Regions from separate parts of the Maribacter sp. UH1 genome, predicted to be linked through region 2. Evidence: riboswitches for the same ligand, from Rfam matches in the RefSeq annotation. Region 2 holds a riboswitch; the other holds the start of a gene.
The links. A riboswitch is a leader RNA that binds a small molecule or an ion and turns the genes downstream of it on or off. The one in region 2 is predicted to bind S-adenosylmethionine.
Positions count from the first base shown of each region.

Region 1: another riboswitch for S-adenosylmethionine. It lies ahead of UH1x_RS19405 (Na+/H+ antiporter NhaC family protein); the one in region 2 lies ahead of UH1x_RS04525 (homocysteine S-methyltransferase family protein).

Region 1 is NZ_CM166387.1:4,461,759-4,477,413, reverse strand. It holds gene UH1x_RS19450 (hypothetical protein) at 76-378, shown strand; gene UH1x_RS19445 (ABC transporter ATP-binding protein) at 624-1,313, shown strand; gene UH1x_RS19440 (TonB-dependent receptor domain-containing protein) at 1,321-3,816, shown strand; gene UH1x_RS19435 (ABC transporter permease) at 3,819-5,258, shown strand; gene UH1x_RS19430 (DUF3526 domain-containing protein) at 5,259-6,599, shown strand; gene UH1x_RS19425 (tetratricopeptide repeat-containing sensor histidine kinase) at 6,814-8,877, shown strand; gene UH1x_RS19420 (response regulator) at 9,090-9,464, shown strand; gene UH1x_RS19415 (hypothetical protein) at 9,587-10,333, shown strand; gene UH1x_RS19410 (serine hydrolase domain-containing protein) at 10,346-11,428, opposite strand; SAM-I-IV-variant riboswitch at 11,636-11,733, shown strand; gene UH1x_RS19405 (Na+/H+ antiporter NhaC family protein) at 11,803-13,083, shown strand; gene UH1x_RS19400 (RNA polymerase sigma factor) at 13,277-13,798, shown strand; gene UH1x_RS19395 (FecR family protein) at 13,836-14,744, shown strand; gene UH1x_RS19390 (TonB-dependent receptor plug domain-containing protein) at 14,776-15,655, shown strand, end outside.
Region 2 is NZ_CM166387.1:1,020,578-1,036,232, reverse strand. It holds gene UH1x_RS04540 (nitrite reductase) at 105-2,195, shown strand; gene cobA (uroporphyrinogen-III C-methyltransferase) at 2,197-3,030, shown strand; gene UH1x_RS04530 (NAD(P)/FAD-dependent oxidoreductase) at 3,119-4,180, shown strand; SAM riboswitch class I at 4,338-4,452, shown strand; gene UH1x_RS04525 (homocysteine S-methyltransferase family protein) at 4,567-5,556, shown strand; gene UH1x_RS04520 (four helix bundle protein) at 5,600-5,953, shown strand; gene metH (methionine synthase) at 5,964-8,705, shown strand; gene metF (methylenetetrahydrofolate reductase [NAD(P)H]) at 8,881-9,834, shown strand; gene UH1x_RS04505 (acyloxyacyl hydrolase) at 9,944-11,041, shown strand; gene UH1x_RS04500 (head GIN domain-containing protein) at 11,052-11,846, shown strand; gene UH1x_RS04495 (serine hydrolase domain-containing protein) at 11,843-12,985, shown strand; gene UH1x_RS04490 (hypothetical protein) at 13,103-14,212, shown strand; gene UH1x_RS04485 (prephenate dehydratase) at 14,603-15,430, shown strand; gene UH1x_RS04480 (pyridoxal phosphate-dependent aminotransferase) at 15,427-15,655, shown strand, end outside.

The sequences.
Region 1 (15,655 bases), 1.2 Mb from region 2:
TGACGACTTCAAAAAAGGTTTTCCAAAATAAATTCTCAATTAAATCATAAAAGTTTTTATTTTTACCGCTTGTAAATGAAAAACGCCAAGCATCTTATTGCCCTGTTTTATATTACCTTGATATTGTTATTCAAGGTAGCTGGCTTGCATGCACTTTCTCATCATGCAGATGAAACAGACATTCAACATTGCGAGGTTTGCCATATTACCACTGCGGTTAATTTCACTCCGCTTTTAGAAACACAACCTCTAGTAGTATCACCAACAGAATTTTACAATTGGGAGTCAACGATTACCATTGTCACTCCTGTTGTCGCCTTAAATGAAAGGCATTTGTCTAGTTATCTCTTTACTAGACCACCACCACAATTTATCTAGTCCGTATGTATGTTGTAGTATCTTAATTCTTAGGATGACTGCACCTATTTTCTATTGTTATTTTAATTTTAAAGTCACCATTTTTTTGGAGGTTATTATTTCATTATAACTATAATCTGGCATATGGATGCTGTCTTAATCTCTAGACAGATCTTCAATAATATTCAATACCCGTTTACTGTATTTATTACGGTTATACGGAGTGTTGCTACAAGTACTACCAATTTTTAATACACAATACTTATATGCTAAAGGCAGTAAATATTACCAAGTCCTATAACGGAAAAATGGCATTGAAAGATGTTTCTTTTGAGGTCTCTAAAGGAGAGATTTTTTGTTTGTTAGGACAAAACGGAGCAGGAAAAACCACCACTATAAATATATTTTTAGGTTTTATTAAAAAAGATGGCGGACAAGCTTTCGTTGCCGATAAAGAAGTGGGTAAAGATGATACTAATCAGCTAACTGCTTATATACCTGAAACTGTGCAGCTCTACGGAAATCTTACAGGGATTGAGAATCTTAATTTCTTTAGCAAGTTGGCAGGCTTCACCTATTCCACATCAGAATTAGAAGCGTTCTTAACAAAAACAGGATTACAAGCAGATGCTCAACACCAAAGGCTATCTGGTTATTCTAAGGGAATGCGTCAAAAAGTAGGAATTGCTGTTGCACTTGCCAAAAATGCAGAAGTAATTTTTATGGACGAACCTACTTCTGGTCTAGACCCTAAGGCAACAGCAGAATTCACTAAAATTTGTAAAGAACTCGCAAAAATGGGTAAGGTCATTTTTATGGCTACACATGACATTTTTAATGCCGTAGAATTAGGTACCACCATTGGTATTATGAAAGAAGGTGTTTTAGCACAACAACTAAAAGCCAGTGAGATTAACGCAAATGAATTAAATCAACTTTACTTAGAAACTATATAACTAAAACATGAAACACTATATAACCATACTAGCTTTACTTGTTTGTAACATTACATTGGCACAAATTGCTGTAAGCGGAAAAATTTTGGATAATGACGGATCTCCCATTTTTGGAGCTACTATTTCCTATAATCTTGAGAATACTTCTAAAAAAGGAGGTACTGTAACTGGAGACGATGGTCAATTTAACTTTGACCTTTCCGAAACCGGAAACTATCAGATTTCGGTGAGCTACATAGGTATGCAAAGCCAAAGTTTTAATAAATCATTCAACCAATTTACCAATTATGATTTGGGTACGATCAACCTTCAAGAGAGTGTTGAACAATTACAGTCTGTAGAAGTCATTGGTAGAGCAAGAACAGATTACAATAGTGACTATTCTTTTTCGGCTACCAAAGTGGCAATTGCCAATAAAGAGCTACCACAAGCTATAACATCTGTTACCAAAGAATTAATTGCAGACCGTCTTGCTTTTCAAGTGCCAGATGCTGTAAAAACGGTAAGTAATGTTTCGGTAACGGGCTTATACAATCACTATAATATTCGAGGTATTACACAAGCGGATGACGGGCAGGTGTTAAACGGTATGCGTACACGCCAATACTATTTTTTACAACCAATTACCTCGCATCTAGAGCGTGTTGAAGTTATAAAAGGTCCATCATCAGTTACATTTTCAAGTGCCGATCCAGGTGGTACGGTAAACATGGTTACCAAAAAGCCTTTGGCTGAAAAGCGTAGTGAAGTTTCTTTGACTACTGGAAGTTTTGGAACCATAAGAGCTACTGCGGATTTTACGGGACCATTGAACGAATCAAAAACATTATTATATCGTTTCAATGCTGCAATTCAAGAAGCAGATTCATTTAGAGATGTGGTAAACAACAATGCCATTTTGTTTTCGCCTTCTTTAAGTTATATACCTAATGAAACAACGTCGTTAAATGTAGAAATGATTTATAGCGATGCCGTAGGTAATTTAGATAGGGGTCAGCCAATTTTCGGTGCTATAAATGGCGAATACGATATTAATAGTACACCAATTACAATGAATGTTGGTGCATCAAGTGATCACTATAAAAACAAGGAGTTCATTTTCATGGCGAACTTTAGTAAAAAATTGACCAAAAATTTAGGCTTTAATGCACAATTTATGAAGCAAACTTGGGATGAAGATTTAGCCGAACATAGAGTTGATGGTACAGCGGTGGATATTGACGGAAACGTGATTCCTACCTTGGCTAGAATGCGATATGATGAAAGACAACAATATTGGGAAACCGATAATTTTAGTACCTACTTTACGTACGACATTAAAACAGAGAAAATAACCAACAAGATTTTAGTTGGTTATGATGCTACACGTTGGGAAAGAAAAATTGGAGCCGGATTTCTACGTGCCAGAAGGTACTTGACAGTAGATGGTGGTCAGTCTAACTATGACCCTGCAAATGCAGCCAACTTTCAGCAAATGGTGGTAGATGGTGTAACCATGCCAGTGCCTGCCGTTCCTCATTTTAATCTGGAAGATCCTTTTAACGGTGCTAGAAATACAAATGCATATAATCTAGCAGAATTGAGTATTCCAGCAAACTTGAACACTTCAAATGGTTTCTATATTCAAAATCAGTTTAAAGTAGGTAAGTTCTCTGCTTTATTGAACTTGCGATATGAGCGTTTCACTGATATTTTTGATTATGAAGGCGATGAGCAAGAGTTTACAAATGATGCCATTGTACCGAGAATTGGTTTAACCTATGAAGTTACCAATACTGTTAGTGCATATGCTACCTATTTAGAAGGTTTTCAGCCACACACTAATACTGTTTCATTATCGCCAACGGCAGAAGGTTTCTTTTGGTCCACTTCACCAAGCAGATTTGATCCATTGGAAAGTAGCTTAACGGAGTTTGGAGCAAAAGGAGAATTTTTGAACGGAAAAATATTTGCCAACCTAGCTATCTTCAACATTACTCAAAAAAATATCCTTTTAGGTGATACCTATGATTTGGACAATTTAACTACAAGAGGTGAACAAAGAAGCAGAGGTTTTGAGATGGATGTATCTGGTTACATATCACCTAATTTTCAAATTACCGCATCTTATGGTTTTGCAGATGCTGAAATTGTAGAAGATGCCATAGAAGAGTTTATTGGTGAACCTATAGGAGGAGCTCCAAAACACAATGCGAATATTTGGGGGAGATATGATTTTACAAATGAAACCTTAAAAGGAATCGGCTTTGGTTTGGGTGCTCAATTTATGGATGAGCGATATACGTGGTACAACCCAACGTACGATACCGATAGACTTCTATTGCCATCATACACGGTTTTTGATGCAGCAGTGTATTACAAGCCAAATAATACAGGAATACAATTAACCTTAAAATTGAATAATCTGTTTAATGAAACATATTGGTTAGGTGGTCTTAACCCTTCTAGACTAGGTCCTGGGGCACCAAGAAACGTATTGCTAAATGCAACTTATAAATTCTAATAATGAGGAAGAACGTAATAAAACTGTTAGCGCGCCAATTATGGCAAGATGCCTTTAGATCTAAGGTCATGTTGATAGCATCTGCTTTGATGCTGTTCTTGCTACTCTTTTCTGCGTATAGTGGTTATGAGAATTACCATGACCAGAATTTTACACGAGATGAAATTCAACATGAAGTACAGGAAAGCTGGGAAAATAATCCGGATAAGCATCCACATAGAATGTCACATTATGGGTCTTTTGCGCTAAGACTAAAACACGTTTTAAGTGTTTTTGATCTTGGTATGGAAAACTTTGTAGGTAATGCCGTTTTCTTGGAGGCGCACAAGCAGAATACCGTTAATTTTTCCGAAGCCAGTATGTCTACGGGACTTTTACGTTTTGGTGAAGTTAGCCTAGCTATGTTATTAAAGGTAATCGTTCCTTTATTGATTTTCTACTTAGGCTTTGCGACCATAGCTCAAGAAAGGGAAAATGGTACCCTTAAACTTTTAATAGGACAAGGAATAACAAGAAAGGAAATCGTATTTGGAAAATGGATAGGTTTATGGAGCTTGTCACTCATTTTTTTGACCTCAATTTTTTTGGTATTACTTCTTTTTGTTTTGTTAGAATCCCATGATAGCATGCTTACCGATAGTTTTTTTAGGTATTTAGTTCTGCTAATTTCCTATTTTTTATTCTTTGGAATATTAAGCGCCATCACTATTTTGGTGTCAGCTTTTAGCGCAACCGCTAAAGGTGCCTTGATAAAGTTGTTAGGTATATGGTTGTTATTCGTTATCATAGTTCCAAAATCATTACAAGCAATGGGTTTTTACTTATACCCTACTCCTTCTAAAATAGAAATGGAAACAGCTGTTGAACATGATTTGATTGAATTGGGAGATAGTCACAATCCAGACGACCCACATTTTAAGGCATTAAAAGACTCTGTTTTATTAGCTAATAAGGTTACGGATGTTAATGACCTTCCTTTCAATTATGGCGGTTTTGTGATGTCTAAAGGAGAAGAATTAAGTGCTGAAGTTTACCTTGAACACCAAGAAGGACTATATGAAGTTTATCATAAACAAAACAATTTGGAGCGTTATTCCGCATTCATAAATCCGTATTCTGCCATTAAAAATTTATCAATGGCATTTTCAGGAACAGATTTTCAATCTTTTCTTCATTTTAAGGATGAGGCAGAAACCTATCGCTTCAAATTAGCTCAGGATATGAATCAGTTGCAGATGGATTTTATTCCTAATAAAGGCAAAGAAGGACCTAATACTATATCTAGTGATTTTTGGAAAGAGTTTCCTCCTTTTCAATATCATTTTTTAAGTATAAGAGAGGTGTTTAAAAATGAGGTAACCTCTTTAATAGCCCTATTATTATGGAGTATTTTATCCGTTTTTGGATTATTGAAATTATCAACTAACCTAAAAGCCATATAGATGTATAGTTTGTTATTTAAATCGTTTTTTAGAACGAAAATATTCTTGGTTAGTCTTGTTTTATTAATGTCTGTTGGTGTGATAAGCATTTTCATAGGAAAGCAATACTTGGTAAAACAAGAGAAAACGATAGCCGCAGCCCAAGTATTTCAAGAAGAAAGTATTAAAAAGAATATAGAATATCATAGTGAAGATTTAGGATTGCTTTTGTATTATTTACGTTTTACGCTAGCGAAAAAACCTGAAAATATAAGTGCAATTTCAATTGGGCAGAGCGATGTAAATCCGTTATTACAAGCTGTAACCATTCGTGGTTTGGAAGGGCAAAAATATGATACCGATTTTGAGAATCCGTCATTGCTCATGTCGGGTAATTTAGACCTAGGCTTTGTTATTATTTACTTATTTCCGTTGGTATTAATAGCCATGACCTTCAACCTATATTCAGAGGAAAAAGAATTAGGAACTTGGCGTATTTTAGCAGCACAAACGTCAGAAAAAGCCGGATTTTTATTTAAAAAGATGGCAGTAAGAATACTCTTTGTATTTGTGGTATTAATTGTTCTCATGTTTTTGGCAAGTACTATATTACAGATTTCAATGAGCGCCAATTTCTGGGCTATTTTTCTACAAAGTATATTGTATCTATTATTTTGGAGTGCTTTATGTTTTTGGATGGTATCATTATTAAAAAATTCAAGTTTTAATGCATTGGCATTGATTTCAATTTGGGTAGTATTGACCATTTTAATTCCTGCATTAGTGAATAACTATGTTATTAATACCTACCAAGTGCCAGAAGCCTTAGATGCCATGGTAGAGCAAAGAGATGGTTATCATGAAAAATGGGATATGGAAAAGGATGTTACCATGAATGGGTTTATAGGAGCCTACCCGCAATATGTAAATTATGAAGTACCACAAGATAGATTTAGCTGGATCTGGTATTATGGTATGCAACATATGGGTGATATGGCTGCCAAAAAAACAAGTAAAGAAATGAAAGATAAAATTATGCAACGTAATATGGTGAGTGAAAAAGTAGCACTTTTTATACCAACAATGCATGCACAATTAAGTATGAATAACCTGGCTGGCACAGATATGATAAGCCATTTAGGTTTTTTAGATGCATTGACTAAATTTCATGAAAATCTAAGATTGGGCTTTTATGACAAAATTTTCAGTGAAAAGTCCCAGAGTTCAGTAGACTGGACAAAGCACAGCCTTAAATTCTACAATGTAGTATATAGTTTTAGTTGGTTAAAGTTATTATTGCCAACATTTTTAATAACTCTTGTTATTGGATTAATAGGAATTTTTAATCTTAGAAAACTATGATGGTGACTGCGTATAAATATAATTATCGCATGTATTTAAATTGATGATCTAGTAAAGAAATTTACATTTTAATTTTTTCCCTTTGCCCCTACTTTTCAAGCATACTGAATTTTAATAAATACAATTTGTATGAATTTACCTACAATTAATGATGTTTTGCAACATTAATATTTTTATGTAATTAATGTGTAGTATCTTTTTTGAAAAATAAATAATGAAAAAGGTATTTTATACAACTAACCATTTCTATGTTTCAGTTTTTTTGATGCTTTTCAGTATTGTCACAATATTGGCTCAATCAGAGCAAAATACCTTAAGAAAAATTGAAGAATTAAAATCTTCTACGGGTTTTAACGAACAGAATGAAGAATATATCGACTTAGTTTTAGAATTAGCAAAATTAAAAATTAGATCAAATGCTGACAGTGCTTCTATTTTGCTTAAAGAAGGATATGATCTAAGCTTAGAAATGCAATATAAAGCAGGTGAAAGTACCGCGCTATCTACCTATGGGTATTTATATTTTGAAGAGGGCAAAATAGAAAAAGCTCATGAGTATAATACCAGGGCCTTAGATTTAGCTAATTCCTATAATCTTAATAAGCCAAAGTTAAAAGCTTTGAATAATATGGGTCTAGATTATTGGTTACAAGGAGAAGAAGATAGAGCCCTAACTAAATTTCTAGAAGCATTAGCTGTTGCCACAGAAATTAATGATGTGGATAGAATAATCGGTATCAATGTAAACATAGCCAATTTGTATAGTTCTAATGGTGATAATGAAACTGCCTTGACATTTCTGGGAAAAGCAAAAAAACTAAGTACAGAACTGGCAAATGAAGAAGTACTGGCTTATACCCTAATTAATATGGCATCTATATATGCTGATGCAGGTGATTTTGAAGAAGCTGAAAGAATGGTAAATCAGAGTTTAGCATTTTTTAAAAAACAGCAAAGTATAGATTGGATGTCCCATGCTTTTGAACAAAAAGGGTCTATTGCATTGGAACAAGAAAAATATAAAGAAGCCCTGGGTTATTATTTAGAATCAGAAAAATTATGTGATGAAATAGATTTTAGTTACGGTTATACACTTGTATACAATGGTTTAGCAGAGTGTTATTTAGAAATGAACAATATAGAGAAGGCAGAGGAATATGGGTTAAAAGGTTTAGCTATTTCTACTGAGCAACAAATTGCAGGATCCATTAAAAAGTCAAATTTATTATTATCTAAAGTTTACCATCTTAAAGGAGAAGATGAATTAGCATATAAGTATCAATCTACTTATATGGATTTACACGAAAAAAGTTCAACAGAGAAGTTTAAAAAAGGACTTGGTATTTTACGTAGTAAAACAAAGTATGAGAATGAAAAGCGACAATTAATTGCGAATCAAGAAAAAGCTATTGCTGAACAAAAGAAATATGTCTACTTAGCAATTGCGGCACTTGCAATCGTTTCCTTATTTCTTGTTTTATTATATAGAACAGGAAAACTCCAAAAAAAATACAATGAAAAGCTACAGGAAAAACAAGATGCTTTACTAATGCATGAGGCACAACTAGAAGAATCCAATAAAACAAAAGACAAACTATTCTCTATTATTGCCCATGATTTAAAGGGACCTATAAATTCTTTCTACACGCTTATGAAAATGACCTCCAATGAGACTATTAGCAAAGAAGATTATAATACTTTTTTTCCACAAGCTTTAAGGGATATTCAAGGTATTTCTGAAATGTTGAACAATTTATTAATATGGGCAAAAACACAAATGAAAGGTATTGTATTAGATCGTTCTAATATTAAGGTTTGTAAAATTGTAATGAATACAGTTTCAATTTTAACTCCCTTGGCTGAAAAGAAAGAAATTGATATCTTAAATAATATTCCAGAGAATACCATTAGTTATAGTGACGCCAACCATGTCATTATTATAGTCAGAAATTTAATTAGTAACGCTATAAAATTTACAAATAAGCAGGGTAAGATAGTCATTAGCGTTACAGAGAAGGAAGATGAATTACAAATAGAAGTTGCAGATGATGGCGTTGGTATGGATAAAGAAACACAAGAAATGCTTTTTCAAAAAAAGCATATTAAATCAACTTTTGGTACTAATAATGAGAAAGGCACTGGTTTAGGATTGTCTATATGTAAAGATATGGTAGAAAGTAATGGTGGTAGATTATGGGTAGCAAGTGAACCAAATAAAGGAACTTCAATATTTTTTACCATACCAAAAAAAATGGATAATTTAAAAATAGCATCTTAACTATAGTTGCTATAGCGGTAAAATAAATGCACAAATTTAGAGAGCTTGGCTTTATAAATAGGGAAATATTTACTTTTAAAATTCCGAATTAAATTTAGTGTTTTAGATGGGAAATTAACATATAAAGACACTTTCTCACCTTTCAACAGAATTAATTTTTCATTTTCAGACAATGGGGTACTTTTCGTCTCTCAAACCTCAAACTCAGATTAATGAAACTCGAACTAGTAATTGTAGATGACTCTCACCTCTGGTTGTCATTAGCAGAAAAGCTTGCCAAAACGCATCCGTTGGTTGGTAAGGTAACAATCTTTGAAGACTCATATGATGCCTGGGTACATATACAGATAAACAAACCACAATTTGTTATTTCGGATATAGAAATGCCAGGAATGAACGGACTTTCGTTCTTAGAAATGTTCAGTAATAGGTTGCCTTTTATTTCAACTTCTACTAAACAAGAATTTGAAGAAGTGGCAAGAGAGCTTGGTTGTGTAGACTTTATTACCAAACCATTTACCAAAACAGATATACACCATGCTATAGATTCAGTTTACTATCACATGTACGGTAAAAAAGTAAGTTGAACTGATAATTTTCTTACCAATAATTAAGGATGGTAATAGCATCTTATTGGCATACATAATATTTAGATTGGTTATATTTACTTTTTTAGTAAATTCTTGTATCTCAAAACATACATATAACCATGACCCCCGATAAAGATATTTTTAGTACTAAACAAGGTAGATGGGACTTTGCAATTGCCATTGCCGTAATAGCCCTATTCTCTATTTTCATCTACATGTATATGTTTAATAATGAGAATGAAATGACAGAGGCAACTCCTGATTTGGAAACATCGAAAGAACAATTACCTGCTTCTTATCATTCAGAAGATCGAGAGTATGTATATACAAATTCAGAAACTTATGTGCCGGTGACAATACCTGCAAAAGATGCAATTGACCCTAATAAGAAAATTGCAATTATTATTTCTGATGCCCCACTTACTGAGGCTGATTTAGTAGATGATAAAATAGACTCGGTAGTTAAGCAAGAAATAGTAGATAAACCAGAAAATACATTGTCGACCGAATCTGTAAAAACAATGGTAGACACAGTAACTACAGGTGTTGGGGCAAAAGAAATTAAAGAACCAGTTGTAGAAAAAGAAGATGTATTAACAGAGAAATCAAAAACAGTATCAGTAGCTAATACAACTTCAGAATTAAATTGTATGGCTATGGTGGGTGTTTTTAAAGATCAGAATAACATAGCTGCAATTATTACAAAACTAAAAGCTTTAGGGTATACACATGAACAAGGCGCATACCCAAAAGGTTTAACTTACATAAGTGTACCTGTTGATTGCGAGAACGAATCAAAAAAGAAGCAACTTATATCAGAATTAAATAAAGCATTCGGTATTGATTCATGGGTTAAAAAGAGATAAGTTCTTAAAACCTTAAGGTAATTCATAATCTAAGCCTGAATATATACTTAAGGCACCAATTACAATATCATTTGGCACCATGTTTACACCATTAGACAAATAGGTAAGGGTTACATCATCTGACGGAAAGTAGATACTTAAAGATTGATAACCGTCTACCCTGCCATCATGTCCAAATCCACTTTTATTATAAAACGGAATTGTGAAGAGACCGAAGCCATAACCATCATTCATCGTTGTCATTTTATTAAGCGAACTTTCAGAAACCAACCTTCCGTCAAACAAAGCATTATAAAATACATTTACGCCTTTAGGTGAAGATACCAAAGAGCCGGTGCCTTGGAGAATGGTATAATGAGTTTCAACCAAAGCGACCCAATTTTCACTTTCTAATTGATAAGAATATGCTTCATTGTCTGTAGCATTGATTTCTTCTCCATTATAAGTATTTGTAAGTCCTAACGGTGTAGCCAATCTATCTTTAAATGAACTAGCATAAGTTTTCTCGTCAATATCTTCAATTATAAATGATAGCAAAAGGTAATTGGTATTGGAATATTCAAATTTCTCATTTGGATTAAAATTAGTACCGTTTTTAATGAAAATCTCTAAAAGTTTCTGTCTAGAGGCAGGTTGTATTCGGTCTTCTGGGTCATATTCACCCTCAGTAAAATTGAAGAGTCCGCTTCTATGATTCAATAATTGTTCTATAGTAATAATTTTGGCATTAGGTATTTCTGGAAAGTAATTGTCTATTGTAGTTTCTAGAGTCAATTTGCTTTCTTCAACTAGCTGCATGATCATGGTGGCCGTAAATGCTTTAGTAACAGATGCTATTCTGTATTTAGAATTTTTGTTGCCCTCAATTGAATTTTCTACGTCAATAAAACCAAATGAATATTGATAATCCTCTTTACAATTTTTAAAAATGGATATACTGCCCATTCCTAAGTTTTGTTTTTCAATTCTTGAAAAAAACAAGTCCATTTTATCTCGGTCAAAATTTTCACCGAATTCTTCTATTTGAGTTGAACATGCTGTAGTAAAAACAACTAACAAACATGCGAAAATAACTTTAAAGTAATTTGTAATCATATGTAAATGTTTGAATTAGTTTGTGTTATGGAATCAAACTTCGACCATTAAATAGTACGTTGTTGTTAATTAAATAATAATTGACGTTAAAATTTATGTAATAATTCACGAGTGAATACCGCAATCTATTGTAAGAATAATTTGTAGATAAATTAACCTTATTTAAGATTTAGTCATCAGTTTTATACATTATTTTTGCGCCCTTAAAATAATTATCAAGAATCTCAAAAAAGGAGATAGCAACCTGCAATAACAAGCAAGGTGCTAAATAGATAAGCCAATTAATTGGAACAAATGTTAATTCATAATCCTTCTAATTTTTAGCTATTTCTTTTTTTGATTGTGAAGAAAGAGAAATGGAAAGTACCAAAAAGATGACCCCCAAATTTTCTGCCTTAATACCTTTGTTGGTATTTGTATTTACCTTTTTAGGCGTAGGTATCTATCAAAATGATTTCTATGCCCTACCCGCACCTATTGCGGTAATTGTGGGTATTGTAGTTGCGTTCATACTATTTAGGCAATCGATATCAGATAAAATCGATACGCTTTTAAAAGGTTGTGGAGATGATAAGATATTGACGATGTGCCTTATCTATTTATTGGCAGGTGCTTTCGCTGCAATTACTAATGAAACAGGTAGTGTAGATGCCATTGTAAATCTTGGTTTAGACCTTATAGCCATACAATACATATATGTGGGCATTTTTATCATTGCCGGGTTTTTATCTGTCTCAACAGGAACTTCTGTTGGCGCTATCGTAGCCTTGGCGCCAATAGTAGTAGGTTTTGCCGAAGAAAGCAATGCAGAGCTGGCAGTATTATGCGGGGCGTTATTGGGCGGTAGTATGTTCGGTGATAACCTATCTGTCATTTCAGATACAACTATTGCAGCAACCCAGTCTTTAGGTTGTAAAATGAGTGATAAGTTCAAACAAAACATTAAAATAGCTGTGCCAGCAGCGATATTTACCATTGTTATACTAGTTTTTCAAGGCTTAGGGTTAGAATCCGTTGCATCTGAAAACACGATCTATAATTATGATATTGTAAAGATTTTACCGTATGTGTTGGTAATTGTCCTGTCTATTGGTGGAGTCAATGTATTTGTGACGCTATTACTAGGCGCTATAGCTGCAGTTGTATTAGGAATTGTTCATCAAGATTTTACTCTGATTGAGTCCGCCAAAATTGCTTACACAGGATTTACCAACATGACAGAAATATTTCTTTTGTCTTTATTGACCGGAGGACTGGCGGCATTGGTAGAAAGAAATGGCGGAATAGAATTTATATTGGTCAATATTAGAAAGCTGATAAAAAATAAGAAATCGGCACAATTTGGTATAGCTACATTAGTGAGTACAATTAATATGGCAATAGCCAATAATACCGTTTCAATTATAATTGCCGGACCAATTGCAAAGATTATTAATGACGAGTATCATTTAGATAATAAAAAGACGGCTTCTATTTTAGATATTTTTGCCTGTATTTTTCAAGGTTTACTTCCTTATGGAGCACAGGTCTTAATGATTTTAAGCTTCTCTAAAGGGGAAATAGATTATTTAGATTTGGTAAGTAATACATGGTATCTAATGCTTTTGTTTATGTATACGTTACTGTTTATTGGGGTAAGACCTTTACGTAAATAATAAGGTTTTATAATTAAGAACTTAATCTCATTAGTATTATAAACACATAACAATACTCCATAGATAATATTTGAATACTTTGAGTATTATCTTGAGGTAGTTTACTTTAGAGTATCTTGCATTTAAAAGCTTCAATAACTAATATTGGGGTAATAGACCTTATAATTGGTCTTTTAGAATTTAATATTAAAGAATGGGTCAAGAACCATCGGTTTGCGAAGAGAGCGTTTATAATAACATTTATCGAACCCATGCAGAAGGTTTGCGAAATTACCTTTACTATAAGTTTGGCGATATGCAGCGGGCAGAAGATATTGTACATGATTCTTTTGTTAAATTGTGGTCTATGTGCAGTACTGTCGTTTATAAAAAGGTAGCCAGTTTTCTATATAGTATTTCAAGAAATCTAATGATCGATACGCTGCGTAATAAAAAAGTTGCTTTAAAATTTGAAAAAGGATTGGTTAAGGAACAAGATAATGAAGACCCTTATTTTAAATTAAGAACAAAAGAATTTCAGTTAAAACTAGAATCCGTTATTTCAGATTTACCAGAAAAGCAACGCGAGGCTTTTTTAATGAATAGAATAGATAAGCTTACATACAAAGAAATAGCGATTAGGCTAGAGGTCAGCGAGACAGCTATTGAAAAACGTATTTCAAAAGCTTTAATAAAATTGAACAGTATTACAGAAATTAAAGATTTTTCTATTTAGCAGGTTGGTTAAATAGTTTTTTAAACGTATTACTAGTATGAGCAAGCATTTAGAAGATAAAAATTTAATTGCCCGTTGGATGGATGATCGTTTAAGTAACGAGGAGAAAGAACAACTGAAAGAATCGGGTGAACTAGATGCGCTTAAAACTGTAATTGATGATATAGATACCTGGAAGGTAAAACCATTTGATCTAGAGGCAGGTTTAGCCAAATTAAAAGAAGAGAATAAGACAGTTGTTCCATTAAAAAAGAGCAATAAAAACTGGCTGCGTATTGCCGCAAGTGTAGCTATATTACTGTCCTGTAGTCTGCTTTGGTATTTCACGTCTACTAGTTCCACTACTATTGCTACCAAAATTGCAGAGAGTAAAACAGTTGAACTACCAACAGGTTCTTTGGTTGAATTAGATGCGGCATCAAGTATAACATATGATAAAGATGATTGGGAGGACAGTAGAATGCTTACTCTTTCAGGTCAAGCATTTTTTAATGTAACTAGCGGTGCTCCTTTTGTGGTGCAAACTCCCACGGCACAAGTTTCTGTGTTGGGTACACAGTTTAATATAAGTACACAAGAGGAACAGTTTTCGGTATATTGCTATGAAGGTAAAATAGAAGTTTCGTATAAAAACAATTCAGAAATTATTACGAAAGGGCAAAGTGTTTTTTTAGTAGGTGGCAAATTTAAAAAAGACCAACACCAATATTTGAGTCCGGAATGGATGAATGGTTTAAGTTCCTATGATAGAACTCCGCTAAAAACAGTTATAGCTGATGTGAAACGCTATTACAATGTAGATGTAAATCTTCCACAAAAGTATGATACACTTCAGTTTACGGGTACAATAGCGCATAAAGATTTGCAACAAACTTTAAATACCATTTTTACCACCATGGAAATAAAATACGAGCTTCAAGAGGGTAATACCGTTATTTTTGAATAGTATTGAACGTATAAAGCATAATATGAGACCCATGTATAAGCATAAGAGAACACTACTTCAGTTTCTTGTTCTTAGTTGGTGTTGTATTTTATTTCCTTGTATATCATTTTCTCAAAACGGTCCTACATTAAAATTAGTAGATTTTTTAGATGAATTAAAAGCCACTTACAATGTAGATTTTATCTATAACCATACCCTTTTAGATCAAGTTGTACTGCCCTCCTCTTCACATGATTGTGAATCGTTAGAAAATTGTTTATCGAATATAAATGAAGAGGCTCCTGTCAAATTTGTTAAAGACGGAATCAACTCATATATGGTTGTGCCTATAAGAAATGATATTTCATTTAATGTTATAGATGCAGAAAATAGTGAGGTCATTCCTAATATAACTATCCAAATTAATAAGGGAGAAGAGCGCTTTTTGTATCCTATTAATTCAAGGTATACCATCAAGAATATATTCGCATTAGATTCGGTTCATATACGTGCTTCCTTTTATTCCAAATTAGATATAATAGCTTCTGCGTTGGATGCATTAAAAACACCTGTGCGCTTAGAACATGCTATGATTCATTTGAATGAAGTTCAAATTACTGATTATTTGACAAGAGGTGTTAACGCTAAGATTAGTGATAATACCTTTCATATAGATATGCGGTCATTGGGTTTACTAGCAGGGGAAACTGATGGTGATGTTTTTAATGTAGTTAAAAATATACCGGGAGTACATACGCCAAGTGGTAAACCAGGAAGTTTAAATTTTAGAGGAAGTACATTTGACCAATCACTTATTGAAATTGACGATATCCCCATTTACCATAACGGGCATTTTTATGGCGCTATAGCACCCTATAATCCTACAATAGTTAACGAAATTGAAATTCAAAGAAATACCCTTTCTGCAAAAT
Region 2 (15,655 bases):
GTATAGTAAGTCTATAGGAATAGTAAAGTGATAAATTAATAATAACGCTTGTTTAACCCGAGTAAGTGTTCCTCCCTTTTGGGGAGGTTAGGAGGGGCCACAATATGCAGAGTTTTAGAACAGAAATAGAGAATCAAGTAGTTGCGAATGATATTTTAGAATTGGAACGCAAGATTCATGAGTTCCATGGCGGCAAATTAGATGAAGAGAAATTTAGAAGCCTTCGTTTAGCTCGTGGTGTATATGGTCAGCGTCAAGAAGGCGTTCAAATGATCCGTATAAAATTGCCATATGGTAAGGTGACTTCTCAGCAATTGCTACGTATTTGCGATGTGTCCGACGAATATTCTACGGGTAGATTACATATTACAACGCGTCAAGATATTCAGATTCACTATGTAGATTTGAACAGAACTCCAGAGTTATGGTCAGAACTGGAGAAAGACGATATTACGTTGAGAGAAGCTTGTGGTAACACCGTACGGAATGTAACGGCAAGTGAAACGGCTGGTGTTGATGTAGATGAGCCTTTTGATGTTTCGCCATATGCACATGCATTATTTCAGTATTTTCTTAGAAACCCTATAAGTCAAGAAATGGGACGTAAGTTCAAAGTTTCTTTCTCAGCAAGTGATGCTGATACAGGATTATCATACATGCACGATTTAGGTTTTATCGCCAAAATTGAAAATGGAGAAGTCGGTTTTAAAGTGATGTTAGGTGGCGGATTAGGTTCTCAGCCAAGACATGCGGACGAATTATATAGTTTCTTACCTGCAGATCAAATCATTCCGTTAATGGAAACGGTAATACGTGTTTTTGATCGCTACGGTGAGCGTAAGAGTAGAGCAAAGGCAAGAATGAAATTTTTGTTGAAAGATTTAGGCTTGGATGGATTCAAAGAATTGTTGGCTGCAGAAAAAACAGCAGTCCCTTTTGATACTTTTCCTATTGATCCAGAAGACTATCCAAAAACCAAAGTTTCAGATTTAAAAGTCCCTGCAGTTGAAATAGCAGATTCAAAGGAATTTGAAAAGTGGAAAGTAACGAATGTTGTTCCGCAGAAACAACCTGGTTATGTAGCTTTGGGTATCAAAGTTTTGTTAGGTGATTTCTATACCGATAAGGCACGTTTATTAGCCAACTTGGTGCAGAAATATGCAGCAGGTGAGCTTCGTTTATCACTTCGTCAAAACATTTTGATTCCGTTTGTAAAAGAAGAAAACATTGAATTTTTCTATACGGAATTGAAAAAATTAGGATTTGCAGAAGCAGGTTATAACAAAGCATTAGACATAACAGCTTGCCCAGGTACGGATACTTGTAATTTAGGTATTGCAAGTAGTACAGGTATTGCAGAAGAACTAGAAAGAGTTATAAAAACAGAATATCCTGATTATATCAATAACGAAGATGTTGTAATAAAAATCAGTGGTTGTATGAACGCATGTGGACAGCACAATATGGCAAATATTGGTTTTCAGGGAATGTCCGTTCGTACGAAAGATAAATTAGTTGCTCCGGCACTACAAGTATTATTAGGTGGTAGCACAGATGGTAACGGTCAAGGTCGTTTTGCTGATAAAGTGGTTAAAGTGCCTAGTAAAAGAGGTCCTGAAGCATTACGTTTAATCTTGAATGATTACGATGCTAATGGTGGCGATTTATCATTTCCGGATTACTATGCTGGAAAAGGGCAAATGTATTTCTATGATTTTTTAACGCCATTATCATCTGTAGATGATTTAACGCCAGAAGATTTCATTGACTGGGGAAATACAGAACGTTATGAAAAAGCAATTGGTGTAGGTGAGTGTGCAGGTGTGGTTATTGACTTGATTGCTACACTTCTTTTTGAAAGTGAAGAGAAAATACAGAATGCTCAAGCTATGTTCGATGCAGAAAAATGGTCTGCAAGTATCTATCACGCATATTCTTCAATGGTGAATTCAGCGAAAGCGATGTTAACCTCAGAGAATACGAAAGTAAATACACATGTAAGTATCATTAAAGATTTTGATGAGAAGTTTGTAGCCGATGGAAGAATTGCCGTTGCTGGCGGATTTGAGAAATTGGTACTGCAATTGAATCAGAATGAACCAACAAAAGAATTTGCCGAGTCTTATATAAAGGATGCCAAAGTATTCTTAGAGACGGTTGCAAAGTTTAGAGAACAAGAATTAGCAGAAGCATAATATGCATACCAATAATCTATCCAATCAAAAAACAATCAATTCAATAGTTGATACTCCCTCGCAAAGTCAAGGGAGGTTGACTGTTGTAGGCGCGGGACCTGGCGATATAGAGCTTATCACTTTAAAAGCTATAAAAACGCTGGAAAATGCCAATGTGGTTTTGTATGATGCTTTGGTTAACGAAGAGTTGCTGAAGTATGCCAATAATGCAGAATTGATTTTTGTGGGTAAGCGAAGAGGATGCTATGCATATCAGCAAGAACAGATAAACGAGTTGATTGTCAGCCGGGCAAAATCTGCGGGACATGTGGTGCGCTTAAAAGGCGGAGATCCTTTTGTATTTGGTCGTGGTTCAGAAGAGATGGAATATGCAGCTTCACATGGTTTAGAAGTGGCCATGGTACCAGGTATTTCATCGAGTTTAAGTGTACCGGCTTATCAGAATATTCCAGTAACAAAAAGAGGGGCATCAGAAAGTTTTTGGGTAATTACAGGAACAACAAAAGAACATAAGCTATCAACAGATGTTGCTTTAGCTGCAAAAAGTAGTGCAACGGTAGTTATATTAATGGGAATGTCAAAACTTCCACAAATTGTAGAACTGTTCAAAGGTGAGGGAAAATCGGATATGCCAATAGCCATTATTCAAAATGGAACCCGTAAGAATGAAAAACTAGGCATTGCAACTATTGAGACTATAGTTGAGGTTGTGGAAAAAGAAAAATTATCTAACCCTGCAATTATCATCATAGGTGAAGTGGTAAAACATAGAAAGGCATTAATTCAGGCGAAGAATCAGTATTCAAAGGAGAATGCTAAAATGAGCGAAGTATAAAAAGTACAAAGTATAAAGTACATAGTTGAAGTGAAATTAAAAGAAGTTGAAAAGTGATTGTTAATTACTTTTTACTAAACAAAAAATTATGATTAAAACAGATATGCTCATTATAGGAGCGGGACCAACCGGATTATTTACGGTGTTTGAAGCAGGATTGTTAAAATTAAAAACGCATTTAATAGATGCATTGCCGCAGCCAGGCGGACAGTGTTCAGAGATATATCCTAAGAAGCCTATCTACGATATTCCTGCATTTCCAGAAATTTTGGCAGGTACTTTGGTAGATAATTTAATGGAGCAGATCAAACCTTTTGAGCCAGGTTTTACTTTGGGCGAAAGAGCTGAGACTTTAGATAAGTTAAAAGATGGTTCATTCGTAGTAACTACAAATAAAGGAACTCAGCACAATGCGCCAGTTGTAGTTATAGCAGGCGGTTTAGGTTCTTTTGAGCCTAGAAAACCACCTATTTCAAATATTGTGAATTTTGAAGATACCGGTGTTTCTTATATGATTAAGGATCCAGAAGTATATCGAGACAAAAAAGTGGTTATTGCCGGTGGTGGAGATTCAGCGTTAGATTGGGCTATATTTTTAACCGATGTAGCTTCAGAGGTGACCTTGGTACATAGAAGAGATGAATTTAGAGGGGCTTTGGATTCTGTTGAAAAAGCATCTGAATTGGCAAAGCTTGGTAAAATCAAATTGATTACTAAAGCAGAGGTAAAAGAATTGCACGGCAAAGATCATTTGGAAGCTGTTGTGATTAAACATACGGATAAAGAGAAAGAAGACACCTATTTAGAGGTGGATAATTTTATTCCGTTATTCGGTCTTTCACCAAAATTAGGTCCTATAGGTGATTGGGGTCTAGAAATTCAGAAGAATGCCATTAAGGTAAATAACGCAAAAGATTACCAAACAAATATACCGGGAGTATATGCTATTGGCGATGTTAATACCTATGAAGGTAAATTGAAATTGATACTTTCAGGTTTTCATGAAGCAGCGGTAATGTGTCAGTATGCATACCAACAAATCAATCCGGGTAAGCGCTATGTAATGAAATATACTACTGTTGGTGGTGTCGAAGGATTCGATGGATCTAAGAAAGAAGCCAAAAAAGAAGTAGTACAGAGTATAGCATAAAGTTATTATTTGATTAATAAGGCCTCTAGACTCCATATGAATCTAGAGGCTTTTTTTATGACATTTTTTAAAAATTTCGTTGGCTAAAAAACAAGTTTACTCTTGGATAAGAGTATACTGTGCCGTTACTTTGCAAATCGTTCATAAATAGATTGAAACGTTATCAAGAAAGGTGGAGGGACTAGACCCATTGAAACCTTGGCAACCCTTTCCAATATGGAAAAGAAGGTGCTACATTCTATCTTTATTCTGTGTACTTGTGCAGAAGATGTTATTCTATATGGCATTACAAAGACAGATAACTTAAGAAAAGGCATCTAGCCGAACTTTCCTTACTTGATTACGAATTAGATTTTTATTGAACCAATAATATTTTACACCGTAAAATGAAGGATATAAAGGAAATATTAAAAGAGCGAATTCTCATATTAGATGGTGCCATGGGTACTATGCTACAGCGTTATAAATTTACTGAGGAAGATTTTAGGGGAGAACGTTTTAAAGATTGGGAACACCCATTACAGGGCAATAATGATTTGTTGTCACTAACTCAGCCTGATGCAATTGCCGAGGTTCATCGCAAGTATTTCGCTGCGGGTGCCGATATCGTAGAGACCAATACATTCTCTGGAACCACGATAGCGATGGCGGATTATTACATGGAAGACTTGGTGTATGAGTTGAATTATGAATCTGCGCGTATCGCTAAAATGGTAGCAGATGAATTTACAAAGAAGGAACCGAATAAACCAAGATTTGTAGCCGGTAGTATCGGTCCTACCAACAAAACGGCAAGCATGTCTCCTGATGTAAACGATCCGGGATATAGAGCAGTTTCTTTTGATGAGTTACGTGTAGCATATAAACAACAAGTAGAAGCCTTGTTAGATGGTGGATCGGATATTTTATTGGTAGAAACTATCTTTGATACGTTAAATGCAAAAGCAGCATTGTTCGCCATAGAGGAAGTAAAAGAAGATCGAAATATAGATGTGCCAATTATGGTAAGCGGTACCATTACCGATGCGTCAGGTAGAACGTTGTCTGGTCAAACGGCAGAAGCTTTTTTGATATCCATTTCCCATATTCCTATTTTATCGGTCGGTTTCAATTGTGCATTAGGAGCTAATCAATTGGTTCCGCATCTAGAGGTACTGTCAACCAAAAGTGAGCATGCAGTTTCAGCACATCCAAATGCAGGACTACCGAATGCATTCGGAGAGTACGATGAGACTCCTGATCAAATGGCAGAACAAATTAAAGAATACGCAGAAAAAGGGTTGGTCAATATTGTAGGTGGATGCTGCGGTACCACTCCTGAGCATATTACGGCGATAGCAGAGGTAGTGGAAAATTTTGCTCCGCGTCAATTTTAGTTGTTGGTTGTCGGTTGTTAGTTGTTGGATAAAAAGTAATAATATGAAAGTCTATACAGAATTAGATGTTTGGAAGGAGTCAAGAATTCTTGTGAAGGATATTTATACTTTGACCAAGTCGTTTCCAAAAGAAGAGACTTATGGACTTACTAATCAACTTAGACGATGTGCTGTATCTATTCCTTCTAACATAGCAGAAGGATGCGGAAGAAGGACAGCGGCGGACACGATACAGTTTTTACATATTTCTAGAGGTTCTTTGTATGAGTTAGAAACTCAACTTTATATAGCCCTTGATTTAAATTATATTGAGAGTGAGGATTTTGAAGCTATTAATAAGAGAATTATTAGCTGTAAGAAATTGATAAATGGATTTATCAATTATTTTAAAAAGTGATACGGATTAAATGAGCAATAGGTCTAAAATACTAACAACCAACAACCAACAACCAACAACCAGATATTTGCGGTTGAGCGGTTTAGAACCCCTAATAGTCACTCCCGAAACTAACTTTATCAACGTTGGTGAACGGACAAACGTTGCTGGTTCAAAAAAGTTTCTACGTCTTGTAAAAGAAGAGAAGTTTGAAGAGGCATTGGCTGTTGCTAGAGAGCAGGTAGAGAATGGAGCACAGGTTATTGATATTAACATGGATGACGGATTGATCGATGGTAAAGAAGCCATGGTCAAATTTTTGAATCTTGTTATTTCTGAGCCAGATATTTCTCGAGTACCTATAATGATAGATAGCTCTAAGTGGGAAATCATTGAGGCGGGTCTACAAGTAGTTCAGGGTAAATGTGTGGTAAATTCCATTAGTTTAAAAGAGGGTGAAGAACAGTTTATACATCATGCCAAGCTGATAAAAAGATATGGTGCCGCGGTAATCGTTATGGCATTCGATGAGGTAGGTCAAGCAGATAATTATGACCGTAGAATTGAAATAGCAAAACGCTCTTATGATGTTTTGGTGAACAAAGTGAATTTTGCACCAGAAGATATTATTTTCGATTTAAATATATTTCCTGTAGCCACAGGTATGGATGAGCATAAATTGAATGCCATCGATTTTATAGAAGCTACAAGATGGGTGCGTGAAAATTTACCACATGCCAGTGTAAGTGGTGGGGTAAGTAATGTTTCTTTCTCCTTTAGGGGTAACAACCCTGTGCGTGAGGCAATGCACTCGGTTTTCTTATATCATGCAATAAAAGCTGGTATGAACATGGGTATTGTAAACCCAAGTATGTTAGAGGTATACGATGATATACCTAAAGATTTATTGGAGCGTGTTGAAGATGTTATCTTAAATAGAAGAGAGGATGCAACCGAGCGATTGCTTGATTTTGCAGAATCTGTAGTTGGGAAAACTAAGGAAAGTAAGATAGATCTTTCATGGAGAGAAGAGCCATTACAAGATAGAATTACACGTGCCTTGGTAAAAGGTATTGACCAATATATTGTTGAAGACGTAGAAGAAGCTAGAGTTGCTGCAGATAAACCTATTGAAGTTATTGAAGGTAATTTAATGACCGGTATGAATGTAGTGGGTGATTTATTCGGGAGCGGAAAAATGTTCTTGCCACAAGTGGTTAAATCTGCCCGTGTAATGAAAAAAGCGGTAGCTTATTTATTGCCATATATTGAAGAAGAAAAGTTGTTGAATCCGCAGGTAGGTGATTCTGACAATGCAGGTAAAATATTAATGGCAACGGTAAAGGGCGATGTCCATGATATTGGCAAAAATATTGTGGGTGTTGTACTGGCATGTAACAATTATGAGATTGTTGATTTGGGAGTTATGGTACCTCCCGAAAAAATTATTGCCGCAGCCATAGAACACAATGTGGATATTATAGGGCTTAGCGGATTGATTACACCTTCTTTGGATGAAATGGTGCATTTGGCAAAGGAAATGGAACGTAAAGACTTTAAGATTCCATTGCTAATTGGTGGGGCAACAACCAGTAAGGCACATACTGCGGTAAAAATTGATCCACAATACAAAGAAGCTGTAGTTCATGTAAATGATGCCTCTAGAGCGGTTACTGTAGTGGGAGATTTACTGCAGAAAGAAACTTCTAATGGTTATAAGAAAAGCATTAAAGATGATTACGATATATTTCGTGAGAAGTTCTTAAATCGCTCATCAAGTAAAACATATAAATCTATTTCTAAGGCCCGTAGCAATAAGTTTAAAATAGACTGGGAAACTTCGGAAATCGTAAAACCGAATAAGCTTGGGATTCAAGTAATAGAAGATTTAGATTTGAACATTTTGGTGCCGTATATTGATTGGACTCCATTTTTTAGAAGTTGGGAACTGCATGGAAAATACCCGGCAATATTGACAGATGAGGTTGTTGGAGAACAAGCAACAGATTTATTCGCAGACGCCCAAGAGATGCTGAGCAAGATAATTTCTGAGAAGAAATTAAAGGCAAAAGGTATTTTTGGATTATTCCCTGCTAACTCCGTTAACGATGACGATATTGATATCACCCTGAATTCAGTCGAAGGGCGAGATAGCGAGGAGTATACTTTTAGAACCTTACGCCAACAATTAGAGCGTAGAGAAGGTGTAGCAGATTATGCCCTGGCGGATTTTATAGCTCCTAAAGAATCAGGGAAACAAGATTATATGGGTTGCTTCTGTGTGTCTACAGGTTTTGGTACTGCAGAATTAGCGGCGAAATATGAAGCCGATTTAGATGATTATAATTCCATTATGGTTAAAGCTCTTGCAGATAGATTGGCAGAAGCCTTTGCGGAATATTTACATAAGGAAGTCCGGCTAAAACACTGGGGCTATGCTTCAAATGAGGAGTTGAGTAATGAAGATTTAATCAAGGAATCCTACAAGGGAATTCGTCCTGCACCAGGGTACCCTGCTTGTCCTGATCATTTAGAGAAATTGACCATTTGGGATGTTTTAAAAGTGAAAGAGACTATTGGTGTTGAACTGACGGATAGTTTGGCTATGTGGCCGGCAGCATCTGTAAGTGGATATTATTTTGGAAATCCGCAAGCACGTTATTTCGGGTTAGGAAAAATAAAAGCCGATCAGGTAAAAGATTTCGCAGAACGAAAAGGCATACCCTTAGAGGATGCTGAAAGATGGCTAGCGCCGAATATCGTAGAAGTTTAGTGCGTTAGGGATTGAAGCGGCATCTTTTTCTATTTTAGCAGTGAGGATGAAGTTTTGCTAAAGTTTTTAAATAGAAAAAATATAGCTGAAAGCCCACTCGAACGCCCAAAGAATATAATTAAGTATTAATACCTATTTAAGGTTTGCTCTCCAAATAAGAGTGAAAATATAAGAAATGAAAGTAACAGACCATATCAATAATGCTAACGGAAAGACACTTTTTTCATTTGAAATAGTGCCTCCGGTAAAGGGTAAGAATATTCAAGAATTGTACAATAATATTGATCCGTTAATGGAATTTAAACCTCCATTTATTGATGTAACCACATCTCGTGAAGAAACTATCTATATTAAGAAAGAAGGACTTTTAGATAAGAAAACTACACGTATGAGACCAGGTACAGTGGGTATTTGTGCTTCTATACAGCATAAGTATGATGTTGATACGGTACCTCATGTTATTTGTGGAGGTTTTACTAAAGAAGAGACCGAGTACATGTTGGTAGATTGTCATTATTTAGGCATACAGAATGTAATGGCTTTACGTGGTGATGCCCGTAGCGAGCAAAAATATTTTGAGCCTACAGATGGCGGACACCCGTTTGCGATTGACTTGGTAAAACAAATACAAGAGTTGAATTGTGGTAAGTATCTGCATGAAACCATAGAAAGCGAACACTGCAGTGATTTTTGTATAGGTGTGGCGGGTTATCCGGAAAAGCACTTGGAATCACCTTCATTACAATCGGATTTAAAACGATTGAAAGAGAAAGTAGATGCAGGTGCCGATTATGTAGTAACACAAATGTTCTTCGATAATAAAAAGTATTTTGAGTTTGTAGAAGCCGCAAAAAGTATGGGTATTACCGTACCCATTATTCCGGGTATAAAGCCTATTGCAGTTAAAAGACATATGCAATTATTACCACAGGTATTTAGAATTGATATGCCGCAAGATTTAATAGAAGCGGTAGATGGTTGTGTAACAAATAAAGATGTGCGAAAAGTAGGTATTGAATGGGCAATTCAGCAATCTAGAGAGCTGAAAGCTGCTGGTGTACCTGTTTTGCATTACTACTCAATGGGGAAATCTGATAATATTAAGGCAATAGCGGAAGTACTTTTTTAAAGGTTTAAAGAAGTATTAAGTAAAGAGTATTAAGTACAAAGTGTTCGTTAATGATAATACTCGTTACTTAATACTTCGTACTTAAAACTTATAACTATTTTTGCCCCCAATGAATTTTAAGTTTCTATCCATCTTACTGATTTCAGTAAGTTGTTGTTTCGCACAAGAATCTGGTGAGCAAAAAAAGTATACCCTTGATGCTAGTCAGTTTTACGGGTCTATAATTTTACATAATCCAGATATTTCGCATTTAATCACTTCGCACCCTGCGGGTGTAATTTTGAGTTACAATAGAAAAACCTATGGCTTAAATGCATGGGAAGAGTTATATAATTATCCTGATTTTGGATATTCTTTCATTTATCAGAATTCTAATAATAGCACACTAGGTGATAATTACGGACTCTACGCGCATTATAATTTTTATCTTTTTAAGCGTAATGTGCAGCTTCGCGTTGGGCAAGGGATCTCTTATGCTACTAACCCATATGATAAAGTAACAAATTTTAGAAATAACGCATACGGATCAGATGTATTAAGTTCTACGTATTTAATGTTCAATTATCATAAAGAGAATATTATTAAAGGGCTAGGATTCAAAGCCGGTATCTCTTTAATACATTATTCAAATGCTAATTTTAGGGCTCCAAATACCTCTACCAATACCTTGGCTTTCAATGCCGGAGTAGTATACGATTTAGATGGGGGCAAAGAAATAGAATATATACATCGCGAAAAAGAAAAAGTAACAGAGCCTTTACGTTACAATTTTGCTTTAAGAACAGGTGTAAATGAAAGTGATGTTATTGATTCTGGACAGTTTGGTTTTGTTGTACTCTCTGCCTATGCGGATAAAAGAGTGGGAAGAAAAAGTGCGCTACAATTTGGAGTAGATGCCTATTTCTCTAATTTTTTAAAGGAGTTGATTCGCTATCAAAGTATAGCTTTTCCAGAAAATGGTGTTGCTGCAGATGACGATTATAAAAGAGTAGGAATATTTGCAGGACATGAGTTGTTCATTAATAAAGTGTCCATGATTTCTCAATTTGGGTATTATGTGTATTATCCGTTTGATTTTGAAGGGCGTACATATTTACGTGTAGGGCTAAAACGTTATTTTGGAGAAAAGATATTTGGGGCAGTTACCTTAAAATCTCACGGAGCAAAAGCAGAAGCAGTAGAATTCGGGATAGGAATACGATTATAAGATGATAAAAATGATAAATAATTCACTTAGTTGTCTGGTCAAGCGCAGTCGAGACCTTATAGTCTTGATGGTAATTTTGGTTTCCCTATTTGTTTCTTGCGATTCTGAAAATGCTTCGGATTGTTTTCAAAGTACTGGTGAGATTACGAGACAAGAAGTTTCGGTTGCCGAGTTCTCTTCAATAACAGTTTTTGAGAACGTAACTCTAATTATTAAACAAGGAGATACACAAAAAGTAGAAATTGAAACTGGTGAAAATTTACGTAATGAAGTAGCTGCGGTTGTGGAGGATGAACAATTGTTATTGACTGATATTAATGACTGTAATTATGTACGTGATTATGGAACCACGGTAGTTTATGTGACCACTCCCAATTTAACCAGTATCCGTAGCAGTACCGGTTTTCCTATTCAAAGTGACGGAGTTCTGGCTTTTGAAAGTTTAAGCTTGCTATCAGAAAGTTTTACAGATCCAGAAGCAGAAACTACAGATGGGGAATTCAATTTAGATTTAGACGTCACTAGTTTAAGTATGACAAGCAACGGAATATCATATTTCAAGTTAAAGGGCAGCGCAGAAAGCTTTAATATAAGTATTGCAGCAGGCGATTCTAGGGTAGAGGCAGAAGAACTGATAACCCAGCGGGTAAATTTTAACCATAGAGGTTCAAATGATATTTTAGTGAATCCGCAAGAAAGTTTAACCGGAGTTTTAAGAGGTACGGGAGACTTACAGAGTTATAACCGACCGGCAACAGTGGATGTTGAAGAATTGTATAACGGACGCTTGATCTTTGTGGAATGAACCCTATACTCAAATATCTGAAAAACGTGTTTGCTGCTAAACGTATTTTGGCGGATGATACTGAGTTAACAGGATTGGTAAAAGTAGATTATTTACTTCAACAATTAATAATAGAAGATAAAGTACCCGGAATTGCAATTACAGTTTTAAAAGAGGGAAAGTCAGTTTTCCAAAAAGGGTATGGGTATGCCAACATTGGCGAGAAACAGTATATAGACTCTAAAAAATCTATTTTTAGAATTGCTAGTGTCTCAAAGCCTATTGCAGCAACAGCTTTGGCACATATGGTACAAGAAGGATTTATTGATTTAGATGAGTCTTACTATACTTACCTTCCAGATTACCCTAAGAAAGAATGGGATTTTACTATTCGCCAATTAGCTAGTCATACCGCAGGTATACGTTTTTATAAAGGGAAGGAATATGGTTTGAACGAACCATTATCCATCAAGCAGGGTCTTAAGATATTTAAAGATGATCCTTTGGTATACAAACCAGGTACCGAATATTTATATAATAGTTTTGACTGGGCAATGATTTCTGCAGCAATGCAAGAAGCAAGCGGAATTCCGTTTGAGGAATATGTGCAAGAGAAGGTGCTGAATCTGCTAGGGATGAATTCTACTTATTGTCCCCAATGTTATTATGAGTCAGACTCACAGAGCAATAGTAAAAATCTTGATGCTCTTGGGGTAAATGATATTTCCGCATTAAAAGAACAAAGCCGTGTTACTGCATTTTACACAAAGAGCATTTCAGGATTTAGAAAGGCGATACCTGTAGATAATTTTTACAAATTAGCTGGTGGCGGTTATTTGTCTACTTCAGAGGATATCGCAAAATTCGGACAAGCATTTTTAGATAAGAAAGTTAAAGTCAAAGAAACTATTCTGGATCAATTTTTAACAGCTCAGCAAGTTGATGGTAATTCTACGTACTACGGTTTAGGTTGGCAGGTAAGCGAAGATGCAAAAGGGAGAAAGTTTTTTGGGCATGTTGGTAACGGAGTAGGAGGGTATGCTAATTTCTTTGTCTACCCTAAAGAGCAGCTTGTTTTTTCGATTCTCATTAATTGTACCGACCCAAAAATTCAAGAAGAGCTAGATGCTGTTATTGATAGTATTTTAAGTACAAAATAAACTTTAATAAAAAGTTACGATTGCTGCTAAATGCGATACAGCTACAATTTTGACTTCTTTTTTCAGTTAGTATTTAATATTTGTAATGTAAATATTAACAAACAACCAATCGTAATTATGAAAAAACCGAATTTATTTATCCTGTTCTTTTTAAGTCTTATCATTTTTTCTTGTTCAAATGATGATAGTAATGAAAGCCTCTCTGGTGATATTGATCCAGATGGAGTTAATGCAAAAGAAGAAGTTTTATTAGATGTAAATGCAACCTCTTCTGGTATAGCAATAATGGGGGCAACAATGAATGATGGCGGCGTAACGCCAACAGGAGGTGTAGATTTTAGTTTAGATTATACTACCCAAACTGCATTTCAGGATTATGGATTTGAAATAATTTTTGATGCACCAACAGATTTTGCGGGTGCCTATATTCAGTTGTTCGATGAAAACGGAATGGCTGATAGTTATATAGATGTACCTTCAAGCGCCACAGATACTTATTATGGAGGTAAATTTTTATCAAAAGAAAGAAAAGATATTTTCGCTAAAAAGGGAGCATCTACTCAGAAAGATGAAGATACGGTAATTGATGTCAATTTTTCTAATACTGTCCCTGCCGGTACATTCTGTTATGCTATTTGCGTATATGATAACCAAGGTAATATTAGTCAGCCACAAGAAGTTTGTGTAACAGTTGAGTCTTGGGGAGGTAATGTAAATCTTGTAGGTGAATGGGATTTTACAAAAGAAATTGATAATGGAGAGACAATCTTAGCGGGTGAGGAATCATGTGAAAATTACGACTCTACATTATTTTGCGATAATAACACGCAATTAGATGTTGTTATAGATAATTGTTATACGGTTGATGATTTTTCAATAACATTTAACGAAGACGGCACGTACTTTTTTATTCAGGAAACAGATAGTAAAAGTTTAGATTATGACGGATCAAGTGAAGCATGTGAGGTTATATATGGAGATAATGAGAAAGAATCTCATACTTCAACAGGTAAATGGGCCTATAACGAGGAGGAGAATGTTTTGACTTTAGTCGAATTTGAATATACAGAAACCTATGATGGGCAAACGTACTCAGACATAGATCCAGATGGTTATTTAATATTGGATGGTGAGGCAAGTATCTCTGCTAATGAATTAATTATTTCAGTCTCAGACATCTTTAATGGTGAAACAGAATTTTACGAATATTTTTTCAGTAAAAAATAAGGTATTATTCTTTAACTTATTCAAAAGACCTCTTTCTAGAGGTCTTTTTTTATTTCTATTAGTAATTCATATTTCATTCAATTTTTAACACAAAACCTTCGTTTTTTGAGATAGAAATAGAATTTTTTAAAAAAATAAAACGGAAAACGACCATTTTTAAATATAATTACTACATTAGCCAAAGTTTACAAGCACAATGACAAAACAATATTTCTGGAACGGTTTTTATTTTTACTTCTTTTTTAAAAGAGGTACGGGACTGTTGTAGTATATTTTAAAAATAAAATAGAATCTAAGTTCCGATATGTATCGGAACTTTTTTTTTGTTCAAAAAATTGAAATCACCCTGAACGTAGTAGAAGGGTTTTGTGGTAAGTTGAAATGTGAATTATGAGTTTAAAAATAGCCATACAGGGAATTAAAGGAAGCAACCATCACCAGGTAGCAAAAGATTGTTTTGGTGATGATATCGAATTGGTAGAATGCCTTTCTTTCGATGCTTTGGTAGACAAGTTATTGTCTAATGAAGCGGATCAAGGTGTTATGGCTATAGAGAATTCAATAGCAGGATCCATAATTCCTAATTATGCATTGGTCAATCATAATAACCTTCATATTATTGGCGAGTATTATTTGAATATTCATCATAATTTAATGGTGTTACAAGGGCAGAAAATAGAAGATATAACAGAGGTTAGTTCTCACCCTATGGCTTTGTTGCAGTGTAAAGAATATTTTAGGCAATATCCGCATATAAAATTGGTAGAAGATGTAGATACTGCCGAGACTGCACAAAGAATTCAAGAGCAAGAATTAAAGCATGTTGCTGCGATAGCACCAAACGTTGCGGCAGAATTATATGGGTTGGACATCGTAGCGAGCGACATACAGACTATTAAAAATAATGCTACTCGTTTTATCATTGTAAAGACAAAAAACAATGCGTTGCCAGAGGTTGAAATTACCAAGGCTTCAGTAAGGTTTATTACCGACCATAAAAGGGGAAGTTTAGCTGCTGTGCTTAATGTTATGAGCGATTGCCGATTGAATTTGACAAAAATACAGTCGTTGCCAGTGATAGAAACACCATGGAAATATGCATTTTTTGTGGATGTCACTTTTACCGATTATGCAGATTTTACAAAGGCTAAAAGTCTATTGGACATCATGGCAGAAGACTTTAAAGTTTTGGGTGAATATAAAAATGTAAGACAATGATACGTACCGCTGAAAGGTTAAATACCATACAGGAATACTACTTCTCAAAAAAGTTGAGAGAGGTACGCGGTTTAATGGCGCAGGGTAAACCTATAATAAATATGGGTATTGGTAGTCCAGATTTAGCTCCGTCTAAAGAAGTATTGAATGCAATACAGGGTGCGGTATTAGAAAATGGTGCACATCAATATCAAAGTTACCAAGGGTTACCTCAGTTAAGAAGTG